4 regions of the Rhodopseudomonas sp. BAL398 genome follow, and region 4 is predicted to be linked to each of the others. Evidence: riboswitches for the same ligand, from Rfam matches in the RefSeq annotation. Region 4 holds a riboswitch; each other region holds the start of a gene.

What was found. Region 4 has a riboswitch for cobalamin ahead of RBJ75_RS20690 (TonB-dependent receptor plug domain-containing protein). Riboswitches for the same ligand answer to the same signal wherever they lie in the genome.
Region 1: another riboswitch for cobalamin. It lies ahead of RBJ75_RS04845 (hypothetical protein); the one in region 4 lies ahead of RBJ75_RS20690 (TonB-dependent receptor plug domain-containing protein).
Region 2: another riboswitch for cobalamin. It lies ahead of RBJ75_RS02875 (DUF4198 domain-containing protein); the one in region 4 lies ahead of RBJ75_RS20690 (TonB-dependent receptor plug domain-containing protein).
Region 3: another riboswitch for cobalamin. It lies ahead of RBJ75_RS18520 (TonB-dependent receptor plug domain-containing protein); the one in region 4 lies ahead of RBJ75_RS20690 (TonB-dependent receptor plug domain-containing protein).

Annotation. Positions count from the first base shown of each region.
Region 1 is NZ_CP133111.1:1,028,078-1,035,144, forward strand. It holds gene RBJ75_RS04820 (bifunctional cobalt-precorrin-7 (C(5))-methyltransferase/cobalt-precorrin-6B (C(15))-methyltransferase) at 1-662, opposite strand, end outside; gene RBJ75_RS04825 (cobalt-precorrin-6A reductase) at 643-1,443, shown strand; gene cobJ (precorrin-3B C(17)-methyltransferase) at 1,410-2,171, opposite strand; gene RBJ75_RS04835 (precorrin-2 C(20)-methyltransferase) at 2,168-2,899, opposite strand; gene RBJ75_RS04840 (precorrin-8X methylmutase) at 2,896-3,525, opposite strand; gene RBJ75_RS04845 (hypothetical protein) at 3,522-4,106, opposite strand; cobalamin riboswitch at 4,221-4,438, opposite strand; gene tcuB (tricarballylate utilization 4Fe-4S protein TcuB) at 4,523-5,632, opposite strand; gene tcuA (FAD-dependent tricarballylate dehydrogenase TcuA) at 5,619-7,007, opposite strand.
Region 2 is NZ_CP133111.1:617,632-624,698, forward strand. It holds gene RBJ75_RS02860 (hypothetical protein) at 1-3, shown strand, start outside; gene RBJ75_RS02865 (DUF6538 domain-containing protein) at 114-1,832, opposite strand; gene RBJ75_RS02870 (chloride channel protein) at 2,087-3,871, opposite strand; cobalamin riboswitch at 4,134-4,347, shown strand; gene RBJ75_RS02875 (DUF4198 domain-containing protein) at 4,486-5,274, shown strand; gene cbiM (cobalt transporter CbiM) at 5,291-5,917, shown strand; gene RBJ75_RS02885 (cobalt ABC transporter permease) at 5,922-6,539, shown strand; gene cbiQ (cobalt ECF transporter T component CbiQ) at 6,539-7,067, shown strand, end outside.
Region 3 is NZ_CP133111.1:3,934,509-3,941,575, forward strand. It holds gene RBJ75_RS18505 (MFS transporter) at 171-1,409, opposite strand; gene RBJ75_RS18510 (DUF938 domain-containing protein) at 1,615-2,310, opposite strand; gene RBJ75_RS18515 (ABC transporter substrate-binding protein) at 2,303-3,187, opposite strand; cobalamin riboswitch at 3,367-3,577, shown strand; gene RBJ75_RS18520 (TonB-dependent receptor plug domain-containing protein) at 3,690-5,726, shown strand; gene RBJ75_RS18525 (hypothetical protein) at 5,937-6,164, shown strand; gene RBJ75_RS18530 (hypothetical protein) at 6,166-6,468, shown strand; gene RBJ75_RS18535 (hypothetical protein) at 6,809-7,051, opposite strand.
Region 4 is NZ_CP133111.1:4,382,376-4,389,442, reverse strand. It holds gene glgC (glucose-1-phosphate adenylyltransferase) at 1-265, opposite strand, end outside; gene RBJ75_RS20700 (FdhF/YdeP family oxidoreductase) at 515-2,731, opposite strand; gene RBJ75_RS20695 (hypothetical protein) at 3,038-3,610, shown strand; cobalamin riboswitch at 3,679-3,940, shown strand; gene RBJ75_RS20690 (TonB-dependent receptor plug domain-containing protein) at 3,973-5,925, shown strand; gene RBJ75_RS20685 (FecCD family ABC transporter permease) at 5,919-6,944, shown strand; gene RBJ75_RS20680 (ABC transporter ATP-binding protein) at 6,941-7,067, shown strand, end outside.

The DNA.
Region 1 (7,067 bases), 2.6 Mb from region 4:
ATGATCGCGCCGGGCACGGCGATCGCCTCGATGGCCAGCGCCACCGGCGTGCGGATATCGTCGAACGCAAAGGCGTCGGCCGAAATCGTGCGCATTCGCTCGCGCGGGCCGCCCAGCGCTTCGAGAATGGTCAGCCGCGACGGGCCAAATCCCAGGCCCGCGAGATAGGCCGCAATCTGCGCCGGCGCGGCGCCATCGCGCGCCAGCAGGATCAGCCTTGCGCCGCTGCGCAGATGCGGGCGCAGCAAGGCGATCGGACGGGCGTGCAGCCCCAGCGTGACGGCGTCCTCGAGCCGCCAGCGCAGCCGCGCCGCGGCCCAGGCGAAGGTCGACGGCGCCGGAATTGCGCAGGTTTCCGTATCCGGTACCGCCTCGGCGATCACCGCGCCGGCGCCGTACCAGAACGGATCGCCCGAGCACAGCGCCGCCACCCGGCGGCCGCGCTGCGCCAGCAGCTTCGGCAAGGAGGCGGCGAAAGGACTCTCCCATCTCAGCGTCGGCTTGCCGAGCGCCGCGACCAGCGCCAGATGCCGCGCTCCGCCGACGATCAGTTCGGCGTCGCCGAGGAGGCCGCGCGCTGCCGCCGACAGCCCGTCGAGCCCGTCCTCACCGATTCCGATCATGGACAGCCAGGGTGGTTGCATGTCATCGCTCGGCATCATGACATCCTGTTCGAGCAACCAGCGCCGCGTTCTGATCCTCGGCGGCACCGCCGACGCCAACCGGCTGGCGCAGGCATTGGCCGGCGCGCCCGGTATCGATGCCGTGCTGTCCTATGCGGGGCGCACCGACAATCCGACGCCGCCGCCGATCGCTTGGCGCGTCGGCGGCTTCGGCGGCGTCGCCGGGCTCACCGACTATCTGCGTGCGCAGCGGATCGGCCGCGTCGTCGATGCCACCCATCCGTTCGCGGCGCAGATGAGCGCGCATGCGGTCGCTGCCTGCGAGCGGGCGGGGGTGCCGCTGCTGGCGCTCGAGCGGGCGCCATGGCAGCGCCAAAGCGGCGATCGCTGGATCGAGGTTGACGATCTCGATGCCGCAGCCGTCGCAATCGGCGCCGCGCCGCGCCGGGTTTTTCTCGGCATCGGCCGGATGCATCTGAACATCTTCGCCGCGCATCCGCAGCACGCTTATCTGGTGCGGCTGGTCGATACGCCGCTCGCGCCGCTGCCGCTGCCCAATGCCGAAGTGATCGTGGCGCGCGGGCCGTTCGCGCGCGCCGCCGATCGCGCCATGCTGACAGAGTTTCGCGCTGATCTCATCGTCGCGAAAAATGCCGGCGGCGATGCCGCCTCGGCCAAGATCGAGGCCGCGCGCGATCTGGCTCTGCCGGTGGTGATGGTGCGGCGACCTTACGTTCCGGCGCGCGAGGTGGTCGATTCCGTCGCCGCGGTGCTGCGCTGGCTCGGTCACGATGCCACTCCAACGGAACGCGGCGTGTAGACGAACGGCTTGCCGTTGCCGCGTTCGATCAGCCTGGTCTGGGTTGATCCGATCATCACCAGCGTGCGCATGTCGGCGCGCTCTGCCGCCGCCTCAGCGAGCGATACAGTGTCGATCGCCTCCCTGGCGTCGCTGATGGCGCTGGCGAAGATCACCGGCACGTGGCCTGGCAATTCCCCGCGCAGCAAGTCGAGCGCACGGCCGAGCTGCCATGGCCGCGCCTTCGACAGCGGGTTATACAGCGCGATGACGAAATCGGCCTGGGCCGCCAGCCGCAGCCGACGCTCCACCAGCTGCCACGGCTTCAGATTATCCGACAGATTGATCGCACAGAAATCGTGGCCGAGCGGCGCGCCGATCCGCGCTGCGGCCGCGAACATCGCGCTGATGCCGGGCAATACTCTGATATCAAGCTCGCGCCATGACGGATCGCCGGCATCGACCGCTTCGAACACCGCCGCCGCCATCGCGAATACGCCGGGATCGCCCGACGACACCACGACGACGCGCCTGCCTTGCGCGGCCAGCCGCAGCGCGTGCCCGGCGCGGTCGAGCTCTTGACGATTGTCGGAGCCGTGACGGGTGAGGCCGGGCCGCTCGGCGACGCGGGCCACATAGGGCGCGTAGCCGATCAGATCGGTGGCCTGGGCCAGCGCGGCGGTGACTTCCGGGGTCACAAGATCGGCGGCGCCGGGCCCGAGGCCAGCGATGATCAGCGATCCGCTCATGGCCGTCGTCCTTGGCCATGGACCAGGATCACCGAGAAGTAGGGCGCCTCGTCGTCGGTCTTGTCGGCCAGCCGCATCACCTTCTGCTCGGCCATGGTGCCACGCTCGACATAGACCGCGCGCTCGGTGAGCCCGGCATGATCCAGCGCGCGGCGCACTTTCGGCAGATTGCGGCCGAGCTTCATCACCACCAGCGCATCTACACCAGCGAAGCGTTCGCGCAAGCTGGCCTCGTCGAGCGTTGCCGGCACCACGCTCAACACGTCGTCGCCGAAGGTGATCGGCATGTCGCTGGCGGTCCAGCAGCCCGACATCCCGGAAATCCCCGGCACCACCACGACCTTGGCTTGGCCTTTGAGCCGGCTGTGCAGATGCATGAACGAGCCATAGAGAAACGGATCGCCCTCGCACAGCACCGCGACGTCGCGGCCGTCGTCGACATGACCGAGAAGCCGTTTGACGCAGCCGTTGTAGAAATCGCGTAGGCAGGCATTATAGGCGGGGTCATCGACCGCGATTTCGGTGGTGACCGGATATTCCATCGCTTCCTCGACCACACCGGGCGCGAGCATGCCTTCCACCAAACTACGAGCATTGCCGGCGCGGCCGGGTTTGCGGAAATGCGCGATGACGCGGGCTTGGCCGATCAGCCGCGCCGCCTTGACGCTCATCAGCTCGGGATCGCCGGGGCCGAGCCCGACGCCATAGATCGTCGCGGCGCGGCTCATTCGATGTCACTCGCCACAGCGTTGACGGCGGCGGCCGCCATCGCGCTGCCGCCGCGCCGTCCGCGCACGATCACGCTCGGCACCAGGGCGTAGTCGAGCAGCGCGTCCTTGGATTCGGCGGCGCCGACGAAGCCGACCGGAATGCCGATCACCGCGGCCGGCGGGGCCACGCCCGGCTCCTGCAGGATCTCCAGCAGCCGGAACAGGGCGGTCGGCGCGTTGCCGATCACCACCACGGCGCCGGCCAGTCGGTCGCGCCACAATTCGATCGCCGCGGCGGTCCGCGTGGTGCCAAGCCGCGCCGCCAGTGCTGGAATGCGCGGATCGCTCAATGTGCAGATCACCTCGTTATCGGCCGGCAACCGCGCCCGGGTGATGCCGTTGGCGACCATCTGGGCGTCGCACAGGATCGGCGCGCCGGCGCGCAACGCATGCGCCGCGGCCACACTGAAGCCCCCGGTGAAGACGATGTCGTCGGCGACCTCGACCATGCCGCTGGCGTGGATGATCCGGACCGCGACTTTCTCGTCGGCGGCATCGAAGCGGTCGAGCCTGGCCTCGGCGCGGATGATGGCGAAGGAGCGCGCGTAGATCGCGGCGCCGTTTTTCTCGTAGACGTAGCTCATGAGGCGGCCTCGGAATGGGTCGGTGTCGGGGCGATGCTGGGCGGCAGCGTGGCGTGGGTGAGCGGCGCTGCTCGCAGACCGGAGGCCAATGCCAGCTGGACCAGCGCCGCGCGGGCTGAGTCCGGACCGGGCTTGTCGCACAGGGCTTTCAACCGGCGCAGCGTCGAGGGCGGCAGGTTGGAGGCCGCGTCGCATTGCGGATCGACCTGGCCATCGCCCGGAACGATCGCCAGCGCGATGCCCTTGGCGGCGGCCATCGCGGCGACCCGCGCGACGGCGTCAGGCCAGGGCAGGCCGCCGCCCAGCCGGATCAGAATTCCGCGGGCCTGCGCCAGCGTGGTCGCGATCAGCGGCTCGCGCGCATGCGGATCGACGAGATCGCGCAGATTGGCCAGATGCAGGCGCGGCAAGCCATCAGCCGCGCGCGATGCTGCCGCGAAAGCGGCGAGGTCATCGTCGGCAAAGGACAGCACCACGAGTTCGGCGGCGGATTGCTCGAGGCCGGGCCGCGGCGAGACCGTTCGCTCGACTAAGTTGGCCGCTGGCGCCTGGCCAGGCGCGTGTTGATCGCAGTGATCCATAGGCAAGCCTCGTCGCCGGATGGGCCGCGCAAAGCGCGAGACCCAGACATGCGGCGAGCGGACCTGCACTCCGATCGACCAACGTCTTCACTCCGAAACACCCCGCCCGGAATGGCGAACAAAGCAGGCGACGGCAGGTTTCCTGGCTTGCGGGTCATCGCCGGCACCACCTTCCCAGGTCGAGACCCAGTGGTTTTCGGTGCAGGCTTTCCGCTCACAGTTGCGGGGGCAGCTCCGGCTTGGTCCGGATCCGGCAACTTGCCGTATCCTGACACCCGGTATTCCCTTTTCGCCCTGTCCGCAGACAAGGCACCATCGGCTGCGGGTTCAATCTGACGGAAACGCCGGGAAGTCAATCCTCCACACGGCGCGATCGGCCGCGGCTTGCGCCCGATGGTCCTGCGGCTGCACCGATGTCACTCGTCGCCGCTGCGTCGCGGGCGCGCGCGCTCGATCGCGGCGCGTAGCAGCGCCAGCGATCGATACAACCCGTGGACCGCCTTGCTGACCGGCAGGATGGCGAAGAAGCCGATCACGATGCCCAGATGCAGCGTCAGCACCAGCCCCATCGCCGCGGTCTCGCGCAGCGCCAGCACCGCAAGGCCGCTCCCGGCCACCAAAGCGAGCAGGACCAGGAACACGATGTTAAGCCGAATCTCGGCGGCGGCGGAGAGGGCGCGGTCGGCGCGCCGTTCCAGCAGCAACAGCCCGCCGATCCCGATCAGCATCGTCACCCCACCGATGCCACCGGCCAGCACCGGCAGGCTGGTCAAGGAGTAGGGCGCCGCGACGGCGTAGACGTGATGATAGAATGCCGCGATCAGCGTCGCGGCGAGGCTGAACGCGAAGCCCGCCACCATCACGTGGTGAAACCATCGGCGTTGCTGGGAGAATTTCTCGTCGGCGTCGTTGCAACCGGGGCCGCCGCCGCCGAGATTGCGCAGCGTTACGATATCCAGCACCGCGGGATACAGCGCGCGCAAGATGGCCTTGGTCCCGGCGCGGGGGGTGATCGCGCGCCAATAGCTTGCCGCGCTGATGCCGATCGCCAGCATCGCCGACAGCAGCGTCGCCGCGGCGGCCCCGGCCATGATCGGCCACGGCACCACCCGATAGAATGCGCCCGGGCCGTGATGGGCGGCAAACAGCACATTGGCCGGCACCAGCAGCAGCGTGGCGATCAGCATCGACGCGGTGATGCCGCCGACGATGGCGGCGACCACGCGGGCATTGGCGCCAAAGCCACGACCCAGCCAGCGCGGCCAAGCGTAGTCGGCATAGGAGCGCTGGCGCAATTCGGCCAGCGTGTTCGGCAGGTTGATCGCGAAATGATGCGGCGGCGCGTATTGGCAGGCGTACCAGCAGCCACGGCAGTTGTGGCACAGATTGGCCAGATAGGTGAGGTCGTTGGGCGCGAAATCATGCTTGCCGGCGATCGCCGGAAACACCGCGCACAAGCCGTCGCAATACATGCAGGCGGTGCAGATTCGCAGCACCCGCTCGGCTTCCAGGTCATCGGGCGGCATGACGCGCGGCCTCCTCGCCGGCGAGGCGTCCGAACACCGCCGACAATGTGACGCCGAGGCCGGCCAGATAGCCGCGGCCGAGCACATTCGCCGCCATGATCATGCCGGCCGCGAAGATGTTCTCGAAACGGCTGCCGTCGGATTTGATCACCCGCATCTGCGGATCGACGGCGACGCCGAAATGGGTGAAGGTCAGGCCCGGTCGCATCGGGTAGGCCGCGAAGGGCGGCACCGCGAGCGCGACCGCGCCATGCGATTTCGCCGGCGCCAACTGTGCGGTGCGCCGTTGGATTAATTCGCCGCCGGCGATCGCGGCGTTGAAGCCGCGCGTCGTGGCTTCCAGCGCTGCCGGGTCGAGCCCGAGCTTGACCGCCAGCGCCGCGATGGAATCGGCCTCGATCGGCGGCAGCGCTGTCGGCAGCGCCCGCGCCCGGCCATGGGCGTCCATAATCAGATAGGCGATCTGGCCGGGGCATTGCGCGATCCGCTCGCCCCAGCGGGCATAATGCGTCTTGCGCGCGTCCTCGCCCTCGTCGTGGAAGCGCTGAGCGTTGCGGTCGACCACGATGCCGGAAGGGATCGCGGTGATGCGGGTGACGATGCCGCCGTCGACCGGCGGACCGCGGGCATCGACCGCAACGATGTGGCCTTGCGACGGATCGCCGACCGGCCTGGCGCCGGCATCGAGAAGCATCCGCAGCACCCGTCCGGTGGCATAGGGCGTTCCGCGGACCACCAGCCCGTCGGCGGCGTCGCCGAAGCTGTCGCGCAACCAGGCGCGATCGGATTGATGGCCGCCGCAGCACAGCACGAGCGCCTTCGGGCTCACCAGTTCGGTGATGCCGCCTCGATCGATCACCACGTTCCCGCCTTGGCCATCGCTGGTCGGCAAAGCCACGACCTCACTGTCATAGCAGATCTCGATGCCGATCCTGGCGGCTGTGGCATAGAGCGCATTGATCATCGTCTTGCCGCCACCGAGAAAAAATGCGGTGCGCTGCGAATAAGGCATCACGCCGCAGCCTGGATCCTGCAATGCCACGCCATTGGCCTGCAGCCAGGGAGCGATCGTCGCTGAGCCGCGAATCAGCACACGCGCCAGCGTCGCGTCGGTCGCGCCCCTTGTGACGCGGTGAAGATCGTTCATGAACGCGTCTTCGCCATAGCTGTCCGGGACGTAGCAATGCGCGGTGTCATGCATCAGGCGGAAATTGCGGGCGTGGCGGGTGTTGCCGCCGCGCAGGCTCAACGGCGCGTGTTCGACCAGGCGCACCGTGGCGCCGTGGCGTCGCGCCGCGATGGCGGCACACAAGGCCGCGCTGCCGCCACCGACCACCAGCACATCGATCTTGGTCGAGGCGGACACGGTGCTCATGATCGCGTTCGATCGATCATGTCGGGACCACATTGGTGTTAGGGGACGATCGCCGCACTG
Region 2 (7,067 bases), 2.2 Mb from region 4:
TAGGTCGACGTATCGATCGAATTTTCGTTCTATAGAAAATGCCGCCGGCTCAATCATTTTGACGGGCTCGCTAAGAGTACTTTTGGGTAGAATGCGATAGTTGCCAGTCGTTCCTATTGGGGGAGGGTGAGGCCATCAAACGACAGCCGTTCGATGGCCTCGGCCATGGCGGCGATCGAAATGTCGTGCACATAGACGGCGCCTGCTGAACTGTCCGCGTGGCCGCAGAGGTAGTCGCGCGTTGACTTCACTACTCCGCCAAGCGATAGGCCAGTTTTGAAGGTGTGCCGAAAGGTATGCCAATAGGTTGAGCCGTCCGTCACCCCAACTTGCGGCAGGTATGTTTCATTGAACCGTTTCGGAATGAAGCGCGGAAAGTAGTGGTTCAGGCTGTCGCCGTGTCCGTTTTCGGAGGCCCTTTGCTTGGCTTCCATGCCCTTCCGATACCAGTCGGGAAACAGGTGTGTCTCGCCGGCAAGCTTCAATGCGTGAACGTATTTCAGTAGCCCGTGATTTAGAAGCTTACGGTGAACGGGAACCATGCGCTTCGATCCAGCATTCTTGGTCTGCTCTTCAATATTGAAGATCAGAACGTCACGTTCGCTTCGGATGCTGGCTAGCTGCATTTGAGCAAGCTCGCTGGCTCGCATACCGCCGTAGAGGGAGATCAGCATTGCCCATTCGAACTCACCCATCGGCCTTCTGAACATTTCTACCGGAAATATCTGCCGGAGATTGTCGCTGGAAAAATACTTGCGTTTAGAATTGCTCGGCTTGATCGAATCAACCTTGACGCCAACGGCGGGGTTGTCCGGAATGAGATCGCCTCTAGCGCACCAGTTCAGGATCGAATGGATTCGGGACAGATATTTATTGTTGATCGTTCGCGCGGTGAGGGGAGAGAATGGCGTCTTACGTTTCTTGTTCGCGGCTATCGCCTGGGGAAGCGTCATGCCTGGAAAGCGCTTCGTATAATTCGATGGCGTGTCGGCAAGAGCGCGTTTTAATCCTAGGAGGTCTGCACGGACGATTCTGTAGAGCGGCTTTTTGTCTTCCAAGAATTCTTCAAACATTCGTATCGCGACTTCGCATTCCTTATTGGTCGCGGGCATGGCGCTGCGCTCTTTGCAGTATTCCGGGAAGACCTCGCCCAGCGATTTGGCGCTGTCGGCATCCAACATGCGGACCAGCAGCGGATCAGATGCCAACGGCTTTGCGGGGATGAGCAGGGGATGGGTAGGAGTGCCATTGAAATCCCCATCATCACGTTCTTTGTTTCGCTTGATGACCTCAAGCTGGATACCTGCCAGATCGCGGGCGCGTTCCCGCCATTCCGCTGTTCCGGTCTTGACGTCGGTATATCCATCCTGCCGCATCGAATCGATGATCCAGCCGACGCCCGCCGCGATTTCGTCATTGCCGACCTTGCCGCCAGCAATTTTCCGTAGCCGTGCTTCATACGCCGGACCGAAGTTAGACATGTCGGCAGGGGGCTCGTCCGCGCTTCCGTGCATGGCTCTCTCATGGTCGTCCTCGGCAAGTTCGCTGGCGTAATGGGCGCCAGCCATTTGCCGAACCGTGAGTGGCTTGCCCGGCTTAGGCTGAACCTTGGGCTTGAAGGTCGTTCTAACTTGTTGCCGTGCGGCATCGATCTGCACCTGCATGTCCGCGACTGCAGCGGAAAGACGCCTGCGCGCTTCCCGGCGGTCGGCTCCCAAGGGGGCGGTCAATTCCCACTTGTCTGCGAACAGCGAGCGGAGGGCTGTCGGGATGACAATGCGGGCGTAATGGCGGCCGTTGCGGGTGAGCAGGTGAGGGATTTTGGCTGCCAATTTTGCCTCTGTTACAAAAATTTCTGTGAAACAGTTTGTAACATGAAGGTGTGAAAGTTATGCCGATAAAATAAGGGGAATATGTATATTGCTACAAAAAATACGTGAGGAGCGGGTTCCCTTCACCCGCTCCAATGATTTCAAGGCGTTAGCCTGTCTGGTGGATCCCGATCTGACCGGGCTGCCGATTCCCTCAGACCGACAGCCATTCCTCGCCCGGCGCCGATCGGCGCCTCCCGGGCTGACCGTCCGGGTCAGCTGCCGAGAACCCCGCGCGTCGCCTTGTCGAGTTCTTCGACGTAGCGCCGCCGCGCGAATGACTCGCTGAGAAAGCCGATCACCTTGCGGTTGTCCTCGGATTGGATCACGGCGAGCAGTTCGGCTTCGGCGTCGTCGAAGATTTTCATGGCAGTCTTGATGTTCATCTCCGGCCGCAGCGCCACATCGATATATTTGGCGAGCTCGACCACCTGGATCTCGTCGGCGATCGAATCGAGATCGCCGGAAAACAGTTCCGGCAGCATCACCACCCCGCAATATTCGTCGGCCTTGTTGACCACCACGATGGCCCGACAGGAGCCCAGCGCGAATTGAGCGCGGCAGGCGGCGATCGTCGCGGTCGAGGGCACCTGGCCGATATCGGTTCGCATCGTGCGTTCGACCGTAAGATTGCGCAGCCAGCCGACATCATTGGCGCTGCGGATGGTTTCGCCGCTGAGATGAAGTCGCCAGGTCGAGAACGAGTGACCGAACAGGAAGCGGACGCCGATGCTGGTCACGATGCAGGCGGCCAGAACCACCGCCGTCACGTCGACATTTCGTGTCATTTCCAGGACCAGAAACGCCATGGTGAGCGGTCCGCCGACGATGGCGACGCCAAGCGTCGCCATGCCGGTCAGCATGCTGACCTGGGGATCGACGGCGATGGTGGGCAGCCATAGCAGCAGCACCGCCGCGTAGAATTTGCCGATCAGGCTGCCGACAAACAGCGAGGCGAAGAACAACCCGCCACGAAATCCGGACCCCAGGGAAATCATGCAGGCCGTCATCTTCAGGGCAATCACCACCGCGATCACCCCGATCGCCATCTCCCGATGCAGATCGAGCAGCATCGCCCCGTGGCCCGCCGCCAACACCTGCGGGGTCACGATTGCCAGACAGCCGACCAACAGCCCGCCGACCGCGGGTCTGATCCAGACCGGCATCCCGGTTCGGGTAAAGATCTTTTCGAAGACCGGCGAACTGCGCATCACCGCGATGCCGACCGCGCCGGTGATCAGCGCCAGCGCGATCAGCGCCAGATATTGCTCGACCCCCACCGCGCTGACCCGGAGCAGCTCGAGCGAATAGGGGGCGCCGCCGAGCCAATGCGCGGTGATCGCGCCGGCCAGGGAGGCCGCGAGAATCGGCGCGGCGCTGGCCACCGAATAGACCCCGACAATCAGCTCGCAGGCATAGAACGCGCCGGTGATCGGCGCGCCGAACGCCGCCGCAATCGCCGCGGCCGAGCCGCAACCGACGATCAGGCGCTGGTCGTTTCGCCGCAGATTGAGGAATTGCCCGAGCAACGAGGCGGCTGCGGATCCGATCTGGGTATAGCCCGCCTCGAGTCCGACCGACGCCCCGCAACCGTTGGAGATCAGCGTCTGACCGCTGACCACCGCGCTGTCGCGAAACGACAACAGCCCACCGCGCAGCGCATTGGCCTCGATCGGGTCGACCGCATGGGCGATCTTCCAGCGCCGTCGGCTCCACTCCATGATGCCGAGCACAAGGCCGCCGATGGCCGGGGCCATCAGCGCCACATGCGGTGTGACATAGGCATTGGCGCTCAGCCGCACATCGACCGCGATGCCATAGATCAGAACGTGGGCGATCTGGGCGATTTCGCTCATGAGGGTGACGACGGCGCCGACGCCCACGCCGATCAGCAAGGCGAGCGGGACGAGGTAGAACTCGTTGCTGCGCAGCAGCAGCCGCATTCGCATCAAGATCAGATTCAGGCCCAGGCGATCATTGCGGTGTTGAACCTGATCCATCTCCGCCAACTCGATTCCACCAATCTCAGCGTTTCGTTCAGCCGGGCCGCTCGGCGCGGTCCCCAGGCGATCGCCGTCCTTCTAGCCATAAGGAGATGGCGCTGTATATCTCGATTCATCCGTAGCTCGGGAGAGCCGGCGGCCGCGCTGCCGGGCGGCGCCAGCCTACGGCGACTCGGCCGCCGGGGGGCAGATCTGCCGCGAGCGCTACGAACAGGCTCGCAAGGCCCGCCGTTGGGACCATTTACAGACGTTGTCATGCTTGATAGGCATCAGGCGTAGTTCTCGTTCGGCGGTGCCGGACGAGATAATAGGGAACACGGTGCGCCGCGTCCGCGCGGTTATTCCGAGGCTGCCCCCGCAACTGTAAGCGGCGAATCTCGCCGAGAGAACACCACTGGTCCGCAAGGGCTGGGAAGGTTCGGCGAGATGATGACCCGTGAGCCAGGAGACCTGCCACAACCGTTCGCAGCCGCGGACGGCTCGTTCGTCTGACGCCGGGGTGTGCGTCGTGCAACATCACGGCGCGACTGCGCCGGTGTGAGCACGGGTCCTCGCGCGTCTCCTTATGGGAATCGCGGCCGCAATCCGGCCGCGTGTTGGGAGACACGTTCATGAAACTCTTCAATTCAGTTCTGGCCGCTGCTGTGCTGGCCTGGGTGGCGCCGGCCGAAGCCCACTTCCAGCTGATCTATACCCCCAAGGTGAACCTGGAGAAGCGGACCGAGATCCCGTTGTTGCTGGTGTTCTGGCATCCGTTCGCGAATGGCCACGCCATGGACATGGGTAGGCCGGAGCAATTCTTCGTCATCAACAAGCACAAGAAGACCGATCTGCTCGGCACGCTGGCGCCGGTGACCTTCAAGGGCGCGGAGAATTCCGCCGCCGCCTTCGAGACCAAATTCACCCCCAAGGGACTTGGCGATTACGTCTTCGGCCTGGTGCCCGCGCCCTATCTGGAGACCTCCGAGGACAAGTACATCCAGCAGATCACCAAATCCTTCGTGAATCTGGGCGGCGCGCCGACCGACTGGGACAAGCCGCTTGGCCTGCCGACCGAGATCGTGCCGCTCAACAAGCCGACCGCGATCGTCGCCGGATCGACCTTCTCCGGTCGGGTTCTGTCCGAAGGCGAGCCGGTCGCCGACGCTGAAGTCGAGATCGAATATATCGCCGCCGAACCGGACCTCGCCACGCGCAGCGCCGGCAAGCCGAGCGTCACGCCACCGCCCGGCGGCACGCTGATCGCCAAGACCGACGCCAATGGCATTTTCACCTTCGGCATTCCCAAAGCGGGGTTCTGGGGTTTCGCCGCGCTCGGCGTCGGCCCGGCGAAGAAATTCGAGGGCAAGGATCTGTCGCAAGACGCGGTGATCTGGGTCCGCGCCAACGATCTCAAGTGACGCCAGGAGAGCCGCCATGCATATCGTCGACGGAGCGCTTTCCCTGCCGGTCCTCGTCACCGGCTCCGCGATCGCCGTCGCGGGCATCGGCATTGGCCTGCGACAGATGCCGATCGACAAGATTCCGGCCGCCGGGGTCCTGAGCGCGACCTTCTTCGTCGCCTCCCTGGTCCATGTTCCGATCGGTCCCTCGAGCGTTCACCTCATCGTCAATGGCCTGGCCGGGCTGGTGCTCGGCTGGGCGGCCTTTCCGGCGCTGTTCGTGGCTTTGTTGTTGCAGGCGGTGTTCTTCGGCTTCGGCGGCCTGACCGTGCTGGGCGTCAACACGGTCGATATCGCGCTGCCGGCGCTGATCGTCAGCTATGTCTGCCGGCCCGGCATCGTCCACGCCTCGCCGGCGGTGGCGGCGATTTGGGGCGGGGTTGGCGGCGCGCTGGCGATCGCGCTGACGGCGATCTGCGTCGGCGTGGCGCTCGGCTTCTCCGGCAGCGAATTCATCCCCGCCGCGAAGCTGGTCTTCATCGCCCATATTCCGGTGATGGTCATCGAGGCCGTTCTCACCGCCGCGGCGGTCTATCTCGTGCGCCGGGTCAAGCCGGAATTGTTTGACGCCTTCGCCGCGCCGGCGCCCCAGGGAGCATGATGCCATGATCAAGACCGCGATGACTAAGACCATTGCCTCGGTGCTGCTCGCGCTGCTCATCGCCTGCGGAGCCTGCGTCCCGGCGCTGGCTCACAAGGTCGTCGCCGGCGCCTATGCCAGCGGCGACCGCATCGAGGGTGAAATCGGCTTCTCCGACGGTTCGATGGCCAAGAACGCTCTGGTCGAAGTTCTGGCGGAGGATGGCGGCAAACTCGGCGAGACCCATACTGCCGAGGACGGCACCTTCGTCTTCACGCCGACCAAGCGGGTGGTCCATATTTTCCATGCCGATCTCGGTGGCGGCCACGTCGCCAATATCCGCCTGGAAGTCTCGGACCTGCCTGCGACGCTCAAAGCGTCAGGTACCGACAAGGCCCCGGCCGCCGCCGTGACCAGCGCCGCGAAGACGGCCGAAGCTGCCGCGGGCGGGATCAGCGATGCGCAACGTGCGGCTCTCGTCGAGGCGGTGCGCAACGAGGTCAAGCCGCTGCGGCGGGAGATCATCGCGCTGAAGGAGAAGAACGACCTGCAATCGATCCTCGGCGGCATCGGCTATATCGGCGGCCTGTTCGGCCTGTGGTTCTTCCTGGCCGCGCGACGCCAGCAAAAGCGGGCCGCCTGATGGGCCACGTCATCGGCGGCGAAGTGGTTGGCGTTCTGGAGACGGCGGTCACGCGGCGCAGCCCGCTCGCAGGGCTCGACGGACGGGTCCGCATCATCGTCACCGCCGTCTTTGCCGTCACCGTCGTATCGCTGAGCCATTTCGGGCCGCTGCTCGCGGCCTTGGCCGGCGCCGTCGCCATCATGCTGCTGGCGCGGCTGCCGATCGCCCGCACGCTTCGCCGCGTCGTCGCGATGGATGCCTTTATCGTGTTCATGATCGCGACGCTGCCCTTCACGGTGCCGGGCGAGCCGCTGTTCAGCCTGTTCGGTTTTCCGGCGAGCCGGGAAGGGATGGTGGAGGCACTGACGATCGCGCTCAAGGCCAATACGGCGGTGCTGGCGGCGATGGCGCTGCTGTCGTCGTTCGATCCGGTGGCGTTCGGGCGGGCGCTGGCCCGGCTCGGCATGCCCGAACCGCTGGTCCATCTCATCCTGTTCAATGTCCGCTATATCGACGTGCTCGACCGCGAGTATCAACGGCTGCGCG
Region 3 (7,067 bases), 450 kb from region 4:
AGATTCCGGGTGACGCGTCGATGTCCGACGCGAGCGGCAGCGCACACCCTCATCCCGAGGAGCGCGCATTTGTGCGCGTCTCGAGGGATGCGGCCTCATGGTTCGAGACGCCCGCCACAGGCGGGCTCCTCACCATGAGGAGCATCGCTTCCGCATCGGCAGCGCAGCGGTCAGAGCACGGAGTCTGGGAGCTGCGCCGCCCGCGCCGCGCGCCGTTTCGAAAAGCCGACCAATGCCAGCATTGTCAGACCGATCAGCACCGGCGGAAACACCACCAGATTGACGGTGGTCCAGCCGTAATTGGCCAGCAACTGTCCGGACGAGAACGACCCCAGCGCCATCACGCCGAAGATCAGAAAATCGTTGAAGGCCTGCACCTTGTTGCGCTCGTTGGGCCGGTGGGTTTCCAGCACCAGCGCCGAGGCGCCGACGAAGGACAGGTTCCAGCCGATTCCGAGCACGATCAGCGTGCCCCAGAAATGCGCCGTGGTGATCCCGGTGATGCCGATCAGCGCGCCGGCGGCTTCCAGCAACAGGCCGGCGGCAACCACGCGCGGGGCGCCGAACGCCGCGATCAGCGAGCCGGTGAAAAAGCTCGGCCCGTACATCGCCACGATGTGCCACTGGATGCCGTAATTGGAATCGCTGACGCTGAGCCCGCACATCTGCATCGCCAGTGGCGCCGAGGTCATCACCAGATTCATCATCGGATAGGAGACGATGCCGCAGACCGCCGCCGCGATGAAGCGCGGCTGCCGCACGATCGCCAGCAGCGGCCGCCCGCCATGCAGATCGCGCGGCGCCGGCTTCGGCAGGTCGACACCCGACAGCACCGCCATCGCGATCAGCGCCACCGCGGCCTGCACCAGGAAGCTGAAGGCGAACAGATAAGGCGGCCAGATATCCATGGTCCACTGCACCAGTTGCGGACCGAGCACGCCGGCGAACACCCCGCCGGCCATCACCCACGACATTGCCTTGGGGCGATAGGCCACGCTGGCGCCGTCGGCGGCGGCGAAGCGATAGGATTGCGACACCGAGCCATACAGCCCGCCGAGAAAGGTGGCGCAGCAAAACAGCGCGAATGAGCCGTGCAGGATCGCATAGGCGCCGAGCAGGCCGGTGAGCATGCCGCAGCCGGTGCCGATCGTGAAGGCGACGCGGCGGCCATAGCGCCGCGAGATCGCGCCGGTCGGCAGCGTGCCGGCGGCCAGGCCCAGCACATACATCGACAGCGGCACGGTGGCGTAGGCGATGTTCGGCGCCAGCGTCGCGCCGACGATCGAGCCGGTGGCGAAGATCACCGCCGAATTGGCGCCGGTCAGCGCCTGGGCGGCGGCCAGCCGCCGCACATTCGACCGCGCCCGCGCATCGTCGGGAATGTCATCGATCGCCGCCACGTCAACCATCGGCCATTCCGCCCCGTTGCCAGCCGGTTCCCGATGGGCCGCGCTGAATTGCCGGCACTATAGGCAAGGCCGGACCGCAATCAACCAATGGAAACGGGGCCGCGCCATGCGCCGAGGCGCCGGTGCTGCCTGGAGCAAAAGCGGGGTCCCGGTTCTGCGAAGCGGCATTTCATGCCGCATCGCGCCCGGGACACGGTGCTTCCCCTCAGTCGGCCGGCGCGCGCGCAAAGCCGAGCAGCAGATTGTTCGCCGGCATCTCGACGGTCTCGACCAGGGTGAGGCCGGCGCCGGAGGCCAGCGCCTGCACATCGGCGAGATCGCGGACGCCCCATGCGGCATTGGCCTCGCGCAGGCTGGTGTCGAACACCGCATTGCTGAGCGCGGTGTGGTGGCCGTCGCGCTTGAACGGGCCGTACAGATACAACCGTCCGTCCGGCCGCAGGCAGCGCCCGGCGCCGGCGAACAGCCCTTCGGCGACCGGCCATGGCGCGATGTGAATCACATTGGCGCAGAACACGGCCAGCAGCGGCCCAGGTCCGGCGCCACCACCGTCGCCGTCGCCCAGCTGCGCGCACCAGGCCGGATCGGCGAGGTCGATCCGCCGCGGCGCCCGGACATTGTCGAGGCCGGCATGGGCCCGCCACGCCGCGATGCTGGCCAGATGCTGGTCGTTGAGATCGCTCGGCCACCACACGATGCCCGGATGCTCGCGGGCGAATTCAACCACATGCTGGCCGGTGCCGCTGCCGGCCTCCAGCACGTCGCCGGATCGGCCGCGCAGGAACGGCGCCAGCGCGGCGCGGATCGGCTCGTGATTGCGATGGAACGCGCGCGCGTCGAGCCGCCCGTCGGGCTCGACGCGGCTGCCATCCTTGCCGAATTCCACCACATAATCAGCCATGGTCGCGCTCCTGTTGTTCGATGCGGGTCAGTTCGGCGATCAGCCGATCGAACGCCTCCGCCAGCGATCCGCCACCGCACACCGCCAGCCGCTCCGGCAGCACGATACGCTTGGCCCGCGGATAGAAATGCTGCAGCGCCGGATGCAGCAGGAAGGCGCGGCCGCCATCCTCGGCGACATCGCTGGCGTCCGCCACCAGCAGCAGATCCGGCCGCGCCGCGACGATCGCCTCCAGCGAGGCGAAGCCGCCCTGCCCCAGGCCGAGCTCGCCCGCCGCGTTGGCGAGCCCGGATTCGGCGAACAGCAGGTCGATCAGGCTGCCGCTGCCCGACACCCAGCCGCGCCGCCACAGCGGCAGCACCCGCAGCGGCCGGTGCGCGATCGCCGCATGGGCCCGCGCGATCGCGGCATCGAGCCGGGCGATTTCGGCAGAAGCGCGGTCGGGATGTTGCACGATCTCGCCCATCCGCCGGATCTGGTCGCGGATCTCGCCGAGCGAAGCCGGCACCACGTTGAATTCGGCGACCCGCAACCCGTTGTGTTTCAGCAATTCGCGGGTGCTGCGGCGGTCGTAACGGCCGGCCACCACGACGTCGGGCTTGAGCACCAGCACATCCTCGGCGCCGCCGGACAGCGCGCGATAGCGGCCGGCCTGCGCGGCCACCGCCGAGAGCGAGGCATCATGCGCAAACGGGCTGAGGCCGACAATCTGCGCCGGATCGGCCAGCGTGACCAGCAGCTGATCGGTGCAGACATTGAGCGAAGCAATCCGCGGCAGGCCGGCGGCCCGCAGCGGCGACACCGCGCAACCGACCACCAGCGCCGCGGCGAGCCACCCGCCCGCGCGGCCCGCCGCCGTCAAATTTCGCCCGATCATGCGCGCCATCTCTCGATCGCCATCCCCTGGTCGCGATGCCACCGCGCCCGGCCAAGGTCTTACAGCCTGCCTTGCACCCTGTCCTGTGACGTTCAAGCCACATCGGGACGAAAACGCACCGGCCGGCCCGCCGCGCCGCCAGCGCGCGCGAACGGCGAATTGACAGGCCGGATCACAGCCTCCTAGATCGTCGCGACGGTTCCCCTCGGGGATCAAAAGGGAATGCGGTGCGGACGGCTCCAATCGGGGCGGTTCAATGCCGCGGCTGTTCCCGCAACTGTAAGCGGCGAGTCTTGCGTCCGATGCCACTGGGAATCTCGGTCCTGGGAAGGCGACGCCAGAAACAACGACCCGCGAGCCAGGAGACCTGCCGTCAATCGTGGTCACACGCGAAGATGTCGGTCGGGAAGTGCAGACATTGGCAACATCGGAGCGCGCAAGCGCAAGGATGAACCCTCATTCGCTGTGACGTGCCACACCCGTCAAGCCGAGGTTCAATCCGATGTCGTCCCGTTATCCTGCCGCAAGGCGAAGCTCCGCGCTGTCGCGCGCCTGTCTCACATCGACCATGCTGGTGTCGATCCTGCCGCCCTGCGTCGCGCAGGCCCAGCAGGCCGATGCGACCACCGCGCTGCCGACCCTTGTGGTCAGCGCCACCCGGCTGGCCACGCCGGCGGAGCAAATCGCCAGTTCGGTGACGGTGATCACCTCTGAAGAGTTGGAACGCGACCAGAGGCGAACGGTCTCCGACGCCCTCACCATGGTTCCGGGCCTCAATGTGGTGCGGACCGGCGGCCCGGGAGGATCGACCTCGGTCTTCATGCGGGGCACCAACTCGAACCACGTCAAGGTGCTGATCGACGGCATCGACGCCGGCGATCCCAGCAAACCGAATGGCGCGTATGATTTCGCCAATCTGCTGACCGCCGACATCGAACGGATCGAAGTCCTGCGCGGGCCGCAGAGCGGGTTGTACGGCTCCGATGCGATCGGCGGCGTGATTTCGATCACCACCAAACGCGGCCAGGGCCCGGCCAAACTCACCGGCACGCTGGAGGGCGGCTCGTTCGGAACATTCAACCAGACCGCCCGCGCCGCCGGCTCTCAGGGCAATCTGGACTACGCCTTCAACGTCGCGCATTTTCGCTCCACCGACGTCGCGGTGACGCCCCGCGATCTTCTGGCTCCGGGCCAGCAGCGCATCAATGACAGCTACGACAACCAGACTTACTCGACCAAGCTCGGGGTTCAGGCCAGCGACGATCTCGCCTTCAGCTTTGTCGGCCGCTATTCCGATGCCTCCAAGGGCTTCACCGGCGACGATTACTCGCACTATCCGAACACATTTCCGGAATCGCTGCAGAGCAACATGGTCAGCCATGACTTCCTGACCCGCAGCGAAGCCATCTGGTCTCCGCTCGGCGATCGCTTCAAGAGCACGCTCGGCTTCAGCTACTCCAACCAATGGAATCGCACCGTCAATCCCAATGCGGATTTCACCACCAATAACCAGACCTTTGCATACGGCATCGCGCCGCCGAGCTCCTATCGGGGCGAGCGGACGAAATTCGACTGGACCGGCGTGGTCGACGCCGGATACGGACAGAAGGTGGTGCTTGGGCTGGAACGCCAGGACGATTCGATTCGCACCAATTCGACCGGAGACTACGACCTGAGCGGCGCCTACCAGCAGCTCGGCACCACCGCGAGCACCGGCAACAGCGCCGGCTTCGTCGAATTGCAGTCGGAATTCACCAAGAACTTCTTCCTGGTCTCGAATATCCGCTACGACGACAATGACAGCTTCGGCGGACACACCACCTGGCGGGTCGCGCCGACCTTCATCGTGCCGTACACCGACACCAGGCTGAAGGCGACCTATGGCACCGGGTTCAAGGCGCCGACGCTGATGCAGCTCTATGTCAATAACCCGGCCTACTACACGATTGCCAATCCGGCGCTCAAGCCGGAGACCAGCAAAGGCTACGATGTCGGCTTCGAGCAGCCGCTGTTTCAGAACCGCGCCAGTTTCGGGGCGACCTACTTCAACAACGAGATCACCGACCTGATCTCGATGACCGGATACGACCTCGCGCTCGGCGGCTATTCCTACGAGAATGTCGGCCTAGCGAAGACCTACGGCGTCGAATCATTCGTCGCGCTGCAGGCGACCGAGACGTTGCGTTTCCGCGTCGATTACACCTACACCCACACCCGCGACGAAGACAGCGGCCTGCGCCTGCGGCGCCGTCCAGACAACAAGGTGACGCTGTCGGCGATCTGGAACCCGATCGAGCGCGCGACACTCTCGGCCTCGATCGTCCATACCAGTTCATGGCTCGACTACGACCGGTTCGGCACCACGCTGCTCGACGCGCCGTCCTTCACGGTCGTCAACCTGGCCGCCAATTACCAGATCGACGAGCACGCCACGGTGTTCGGCCGGATCGATAACCTGTTCGACAAGACCTACCAGGTGCCGGTGGGCTTCCTGCAGCCCGGGCTGGGCGTCTTTGCCGGCATGCGCCTGAGCAACTGACGCGAGCGGCCAGGGCGATCGGCAGACCCCGCCGCCGCCAAGGCGGCCGGGTCTTGCCTGCGCGGCCGCGGTCCGCTGCGATATCCGGGATTGTTCGCGGCGAATTAGGCCTTTTGCCCCCTATTCGGGCAAAAAGCTGCGGCGGGCGCCGATTTGTGCTATGAGGAACCAACGACGACGTCGTCATTTCCCTCTATCATTCGAGGACCCATGGACACGGAACCGAAATCGGCTGCCGAACTGAAAGAAATTCGTCAGAATCGCAAGGCTGCCCAGCAGGCCGAGGGCATCAAGGCGATGGCCGATATCGCCGCCGAGGATATCGCGATCCGCAAGCGCACCGAGACCCTGCGGGCGATGCGGCTGGCCAAAGAGGCCGCCGAGCTCGAGCAGCCGGCGGAACCTGCTGCCAAGGCCAAAAAGAAGAAATCGACCTGACATGACAAAAGAAGACCGAGACCGCGCCGAGGCGCGCTTCAACAAGGCGGCCAAGGCCTCGCAGGAGGCCAAGGCCGACAAGAACGACCGCGACGCCTCGACCAGGGCCGTGCTCGACAATATGGCCAAGCTGAAGGCCGCGCGGCTCGCCCGCGAAGCCGCCGAACCGCCGCGCACCGCCGCGGTCAAGAAGGTCCGGGCCAAGCCCGGCGCCACCAAGCCCGGCGGCAAGCCCGCCAAAAAGGTGACCCCGGTGCTGTCCGAATGGCTGGCGGGTCAGCAAAGCGGCGGTCGCAGGACCTGAGAGTCGGACTGAAAAAGAGCCAATAAAATCGATAAAACTGGATTTCGTCATTGCGAGCCGAGGACGGCGCATCGCGCCGTCCGACCGCGAAGCAATCCAGGGGCGCCAAGCACAGACTGGATTGCTTCGTCGCAACAGCTCCTCGCAATGACGACCGTGAAGCCTCGATCTATTGATGCCTTTTTAAGTCGGCCGCCAAGGCCGACCTGATCCCCACCCGGTTCTCATCAGAGTCCCACTTGGCACGGCAAAGCCCGCGGCAAAGCGCGGGTTCGCGTCGCAAGCATCATGAATCGCAAGCCGATGGAAACGGATCGGCGGGCGGGCGGTCCGGTAAGGGTCAGACCGGCGCCGGCCACTCGATCATCGAGCGGGTCTTGGTGACCGCGTCGTAGACCTGCACCTGCAACATCTGATACTTGTTCTTCAGCGCCATGGCGGCCTCTTCGGCGGCCTCGACGGTGTCGTAATGCGACTTGAAATGACCATCGACGACCAGCGAATAGCCTTCGGTCGGCGCCTTGTCGGCACGGACGATCTTCTTCGGCTGCGGTTCGTCGAGTTCAAGTTTCGGCTTTTTCATTGTCTCTCCTGGTGCC
Region 4 (7,067 bases):
TGCGTTCCGGACGAAAGAAATTCCAGCCGCGCTGCAAATGCCGGATCAGGCTGTGGGCCTTGTATTGGGTCGCCACCGCGATGCGGCGGATGCCGGAATTCAGCGCATTCGACAGCGCGAAATCGATGATGCGGGATTTTCCGCCGAAATAGACTGCCGGCTTGGCGCGCCGGTCGGTCAATTCCATCAGCCGGCTGCCGCGACCTCCTGCCAGAACATAAGCCATTGCGTGGCGGGCGAGGGGAGCGGTGGCACCGTTACTCATGAAGCCTCTCATCGTGCGGTTGATGGCGCGATACCAATGGCAAAGCGTGATGGGTTCGGATCATCCCCGCGGGGATGCGGGGTCGTGCTGCATCGCCATATTGTGGCCGAGGCAGCCGCACCATGCAATGCTTTGGGGGCGTATCGTCAATGCGTCAAACGGCCCATGAGGCGTCATGCCTTGATGCGATTGCGAGCCGATCAGCAGTGATCGGCCCGCTATCGCACATAGCCCATGCGCGATTCCGTCTCAGGCGCGAATTTTCACCGGCACCGATTTGTTGGCGGGCGTTTTCGATTCGATGTCGTGGTGATCGAGCGCGATCAACGGATTCATCTCCGGATAGTAGGAGCCGACGCAGCCGTCCGGCAGCCGGAACGGCGTCACCTTGAGCGGGCCGACCTCGCGATGCACCCCGTCATCGGCATCGCCGACCAGCCACACCATCTGGCCGTCGACGAGGCCCGCCCGCGCGATGTCGTCCGGATTGATCAACAGCACGTCGCGCCGGCCCTCGATTCCGCGCAGCCGGTCGCTCATGCCGTAGATCGTGGTGTTGAACTGATCATTGCTGCGCATCGTCAGCAGCCGATAGCGCCCAGGCGCGTCGTCGAAGCCGATCGAGCTCAGCATCGTCGGGGTGGTGAACTCGGCCTTGCCGCTTTCGGTATTCCAGATCCGCTCGCGCGCGGCGTTACCCTTGTAGAAGCCGCCGGGCGTGAACATCCGGGCGTTGAAATCGTGGAACATGTCCGGATAGGTGTGCTCGATCGCGTCGCGAACCAGCCCGTAATCGCCGACCCAGTCATCCCAAATCACCTTGGGATTGGGCGGCAGCGTCGCCTTGGCGATGCCGGCCACGATCGCCAGCTCCGATTTCAGATTGTCGCTCGCCGGGGTCCGCAGCCCGACCGAGCCCTGGATGCAGCTGAACGTATCCTCCATCGTCACCGCCTGCGGACCGGTGGCCTGGATGTCCTGCTCGGTGCGGCCGAGGCAGGGCAACAGATAGGCCGCCTTGCCGTTGACCAGATGGCTGCGATTGAGCTTGGTGGCGATCTGCACGGTGAGCTCCATCCGGGTCCAGGCCTGCTCCATCGCGGCCCGCTCGGGAATGGCGCGGACGAAATTACCGCCGAGGCCGATGAAGGCCTTGACCTTGCCGTCGATCATGCCGTGGCAGGCCTCGACGGTGTTCATGCCCTTTTCGCGCGGCGGCTCGAAGCCGAATTGCTCGGCGAGCCGGTCGAGCGGCACCAGCTTCGGCTTGTCGGCGATGCCGACGGTGCGCTGGCCCTGGACGTTGGAATGGCCGCGCACCGGCGAAATCCCGGTGCCATCGCGGCCGATATTGCCCTTGAGCAGCAGCAGATTGACGAAGGTCGCGACATTCTCGAAGCCGTGGACGTGCTGGGTCAGGCCCATGCCATAGATGCCGATGACGCGATCGGCCTCGACATAGACCTGGCCGGCCCCCTCGATCGCCGCCCGCGTCAGCCCCGACGCCGCTTCGATCTCGTTCCAGGAGGTGGCGCGGACCTTGGCCTCGAATTCGTCCAGCCCTTTTGTATGCGCCTCGATGAAATCGACGTCGAGCACCCGCCGGCCGTCGCGCTTGGCGGCGTCGTCACAGGCGAAGACGTGCTTGCACAGCCCGATCAGCACCGCGATGTCGCCGCCGACCTTGACCTGATGATACTGGGTGCTGATCGGCGTCGCCTTGCCGGTCAGCATCTCGGTCACGTTTTGCGGATTGATGAAGCTCTCCAGCCCCTTTTCCCGGACCGGATTGAAGGTGATGATCGGCACGCCGCGCTTGGCCGCCTCCTGCAGCGGATGCAGGAAACGCGGACTGTTGGAGCCGGTGTTCTGGCCGAAGAAAAAGAACGCGTCGCATTTGGCGAGATCGTCGAACACCACGGTTCCGACGCCGACGCCGATCACTTTGTTCAAGGCGACGCCGGTGGTCTCGTGGCACATGTTGGAACTGTCGGGGATGTTGTTATTGCCGTAGAGCCGGGCGAACAGCGCGTAGAGATAGGATGTCTCCAGGCTGGCGCGGCCCGACGCATAGAAAATCACCGATTTCGGATCGAGCGCGCGCAGCTGCGCGCCGATCCCCTGAAACGCTTCCTCCCAGCTGCAGGGAACGTAGTGATCGGTCGCCGGATCATAGCGCATCGGGTCGGTCAGCCGGCCCTGCTGTTCCAGATCGTAATCGCTCCAGCCGCGCAATTCGGTGACGCTGTGGGCGGCGAAAAATTCCGGCGTGCAGCGCTTGCTGGTCAATTCCCACAGCGTCGCCTTGGCGCCGTTCTCGCAGAATTCGAAGGTGTGGTAATCGGCCGGCTTGGCCCAGGAGCACGACACGCACATGAAGCCCTTGGGCTTGTTCTGCCGCATCAGGGTTTCGACCGCGCTCGGCGTCGCCCATTCCTTGCCGAAAATATCCGCGATGCCGCGCATCGAGCCCCAGCCGCCGGCCGGTCCATCATATTCCACGGTGGCGCCGTTGTTCTCGGCCGCTGCGGCGGATTCGATGTCCTGCACCTGGGTTTCATGATCTGCCATGTCAAATTCCTGCTGCGCGCCCGATTTCGCATGATTAAACCGCCGGTGGTGGAACGGTTCCGGTTTGCGGCGACAGTCACAAAATTGGGAATTCCCGCGGCCATCGAGCGGCTGCGGCGTGATCCCTCCGGGGCGCTTTTGGCGTCGATTTGCCGCCGCAGCCGATCTAGACAGACTCGGCAATGTTCAAGGATGGATCCGATGTCCGCCAAGGCCAGACTGCTCGCTTATGCGTCGAACAACGATTCCTTGGCGGGCGTCGGCAATCTCATTGCGCTGGTGCTGGCCGGCAATGGGCCATTCTATCCGATCTACGTCGCGCTGGTGGCGGGCACCGACGGCATGCCCTGGCTGCTGCTGAGCGCGCTGTCGTTTCCGTTCTTTCTGATGGTGCCGGCGATCGCGCGCCGTCACCCGCTCCTTGGGCGGATCGTGCTGTCGCTGGTGGCGACGCTCAACACCGTGTTCTGCACCTGGCTGCTTGGCGAAGCCGCCGGGACCGAACTGTTCCTGCTGCCCTGTGCGATGCTGGCGAGCCTGCTGTTCCGGCCCAGCGAGCGCCTGCTGATGTTGTTGCTCGCCGGCCTGCCGGTCGCGGCCTATCTGCTGCTGCACGGCAACTACGCCGCGCCGCCACATCTTTATTCGCCGCAGGCCTCCGCCGCGCTGTTTTCAATGAATGCAGTGAGCGCCGGAATGATCACGATCTTCATGGGGATCGTGTTCTCCGGCCTGCGCGCCGCCACGCCGGACCGCACCACGCCGGCCGGTTGAGCCGAAAGTCGGTCGGACCGCGGATCGAAACTCCGGGCAAGGCCGTTGCGCGGGATGGTGCGGTGTGCTTCCTGTGTCGGGTCATCGGTGCCTCCGCAAGGAGGTGAAACGGGAATGCGGTGCGGGGAGCGATCCCCAATGCCGTGGCTGCCCCCGCAACTGTATGCGGCCATTCGCGATCCACCGCGCATGATTCTCCGAAGTCTCGCACTTCTGCGAATCGTACGAAGCCACTGGACTTGCCGGCAGACTTGCCCGGCGAAGCGTCCGGGAAGGCGGATCGGGTAACGACCGCGAGCCAGGAGACCGGCCGTTGACGAGATTCAGCTCGTTCGACGGTGGGTCGACAGAAGGGGTTCGCGATGATTTCCCAGCCGAGCGCTGCCGTGACGGCCGCTTGTCTTTCCTTGACGTGTTTCAGCGCCGAAGCCGGCGCGCAGTCCGCGCAACAATTGCCCGACCTCGTGGTCACCGCCGACCGCACCTCCGAGCCGATCAGCCGGACCGGCAGTTCGATCAGCGTGGTGAGCGGCCAGACCATCGCCACCCACAATGGCGGCTCGCTGGTCGACGCGCTGCGCAGCGTGCCAGGTCTCGACATCAGCGAAAGCGGCGGCCCCGGCTCGACCACCTATATCAGGCTGCGCGGCGCCGACAGCGGCCAGACCCTGGTGATGATCGACGGCATCCGCGTCAACGATCCGACCGCGGCCAGCGGCGATTTCGACCTGTCGATGATCGCGCCCGGCATGATCGACCATGTCGAGGTACTGAAAGGCCCGCAGAGCGCGCTGTACGGCTCCGACGCGATCGGCGGCGTCGTCAACATCATCACCAAGAAGGGCTCCGGCCCGGCGCAGGTCAATCTGCGCGGCGAAGGCGGCAGCTACGGCACCGGCGGCGGCAGCGGCGCGCTGACCGGCTCGAACGGCCCGTGGTCCTACGCATTGTCCGGCACCGGCCAGCGCAGCGACGGCTTCTCGCGCTACGGCTATCGGATCCCGGAGATCGAAGCGAAATATCCCAATCTCGAACGCGACGGCTATGACCGGCTCGGCGGCACCGCGCGGATCGGCTACGACGCCGGCGAGGGCGTGCGGCTGGAAGGCGGCGTGCTCGCCGCCAAGACCAACTCGGCCTATGACGCGGCGAGCGGCAGCTTTCCGGATACGCCGGCCACGGCGACGCGCCTGCTGCAACAGGTCTGGGGTCGCGCCGCGGTCGATAGTTTCGGCGGCATCCTGACCCACACTGTCAGCGTCTCCGAGACCCATATCGATCGCTCATTCGACGCCACCACCTACAAGACAAATATGCTGCCGAAGAACACCACCCGGACGGTGACCGACTATCTGGCCGACAGCATGGCGGCGGAATATCAGGGCAATCTGAAGCTCGGCCCGGCCGGAACGCTGGTGTTCGGCGCCAAGGCGCAACACGAGACCGCCGACACCTATCTGACCAAGCTGCTGCCGACCGCGGTCGCGCGCACCGGCCAGATCGCGGCCAGCCAGGACACCAACGCGCTGTTCGCGCTGTGGCAAGTGCCGATCGGCGAGCGCCTGACGGTGTCGATGGGCGGGCGCATCGACGATGTGGTCGACGTCGCGCGGTTCGAAACCTGGCGCACCACCGCGGCCTATGCGATCCAGGAAACCGGCACCAGATTGCACGCCAGCGCCGGCACCGGCGCCAAGGCGCCGACTTTGTATCAACTCTACGCCCCGATCTATGGCAGCACGGGACTGAGCCCGGAGACCAGTTTCGGCTACGACGCCGGTGTCGATCAGGCGCTGTTCGACGGCCGCGTCACCCTGTCGGCAACCTGGTTCGGCAATAAATTCGACAATCTGATCGACTTCGCCACCGACGCCGCCAACCCGCTCGGGCACTACATCAATGTCAGCCAAGCCGAGACCTATGGGCTCGAGCTCGGCGGCGATATCGAACTGATGCCCGGCCTGCTCAGGTTCAAGGCCGCCTATACGTATCTGCACGCGGTGGATCTGGCGACCAATCTGACGCTGAGCCGGCGGCCGCGCGACGTGACGCGGCTATCGCTGGCGATCACGCCGACCGACAAATGGCTGATCGAACCGCGGGTGACGATGGTGTCGAAGCGCTTCAGCTCGGCCGATGAACGCAACCCGCTCGATCCCTATACGAGGGTCGACCTGTTCACCGAATACAAGCTCGACGCCAATTGGAAGCTGTTCGCGCGCGGCGAGAATATCCTCAATGCGCATTATCAGGAGGTGGTGAATCTCGGCACCACCGGCCCGGCCGCCTATGCGGGATTCAACGCCACATGGTAACAGCCACACGCCCCGCGACGCGGCGGACGGTCGTCACCGCCGCGCTCGCCATCCTGGTCGGTTTGCTGGCGATCGGCTCGCTCGGCATCGGTCCGGTGAAACTGTCGCCGCTCACCGTGCTCGACGCGCTGTTCGGCGGCGGCGGCGAGGTGCAGCAGGTCATCGTCCAGGAAATCCGGCTGCCGCGCGCCATTCTGGCGCTGGCGATCGGCGGCATTCTGGGCCTGTCCGGCGCCGCCTTGCAGGGGCTGCTGCGCAATCCGCTGGCGTCGCCGTCATTATTCGGCGCGCCGCAATCGGCGGCGTTCGGCGCGGTGCTGATGATCGCGCTGGGCTGGGCCGATGTGCGCTCCTACGCGCTGCCGGTCGCCGGCATCGCGATGGCGTTCGTTTCGGTGTTCGTGCTGCTCGGCGTCGCCGGCCGCAATGCCGGGCTGCTGCTGCTGATTCTCGCGGGGCTGGCGATCTCCAGCCTTGCCGGTGCGGCGACCGCGCTGGTGATGAATCTATCAGCCAATCCATTCGCCACCCTTGAAATCGCGTTCTGGCTGATGGGCTCGCTGGAGGACCGCAGCTTCCGCCATGTGATGCTGGCGCTGCCCTTCATCGCCGCCGGCGCGATTCTGCTAATGAGCCAGCGCTCGGCGTTCCGCGCGCTCAGCCTCGGCGAGGAGACCGCGCAAAGCCTCGGCGTCGATGTCGGCCGCTTGCGGCTCTTGGTCATCGCCGGCGTCGCGCTCGGGGTCGGCGGCGGCGTCGCGGTTTCCGGCACCATCGGCTTTATCGGGCTGGTGGCGCCGCATCTGATGCGGCCGCTGATCGGCCATGATCCGGCGCGGCTCTTGGTGCCGAGCGCGCTCACCGGCGCGGCGCTGCTGCTCGCCGCCGACATCGCGGTGCGGTTGATCCCGTCGACCACCGACATCAAGGTCGGGGTGCTGACCTCGATCATCGGCGTGCCATTCTTCCTCTATCTGATCGTGCGCGAACGCCGCGCGCTGGGCGGAGGCGTCGCATGAGCGCGTCCGCTTTCATCCGCACCGAACAACTCGGCGTCCGCCTGTCCGGCCGCGAGGTATTGCGCGACGTCGCGATCGCATTGCCGCGCCGCCATCTGGTGGCGCTGGTCGGACCGAACGGCG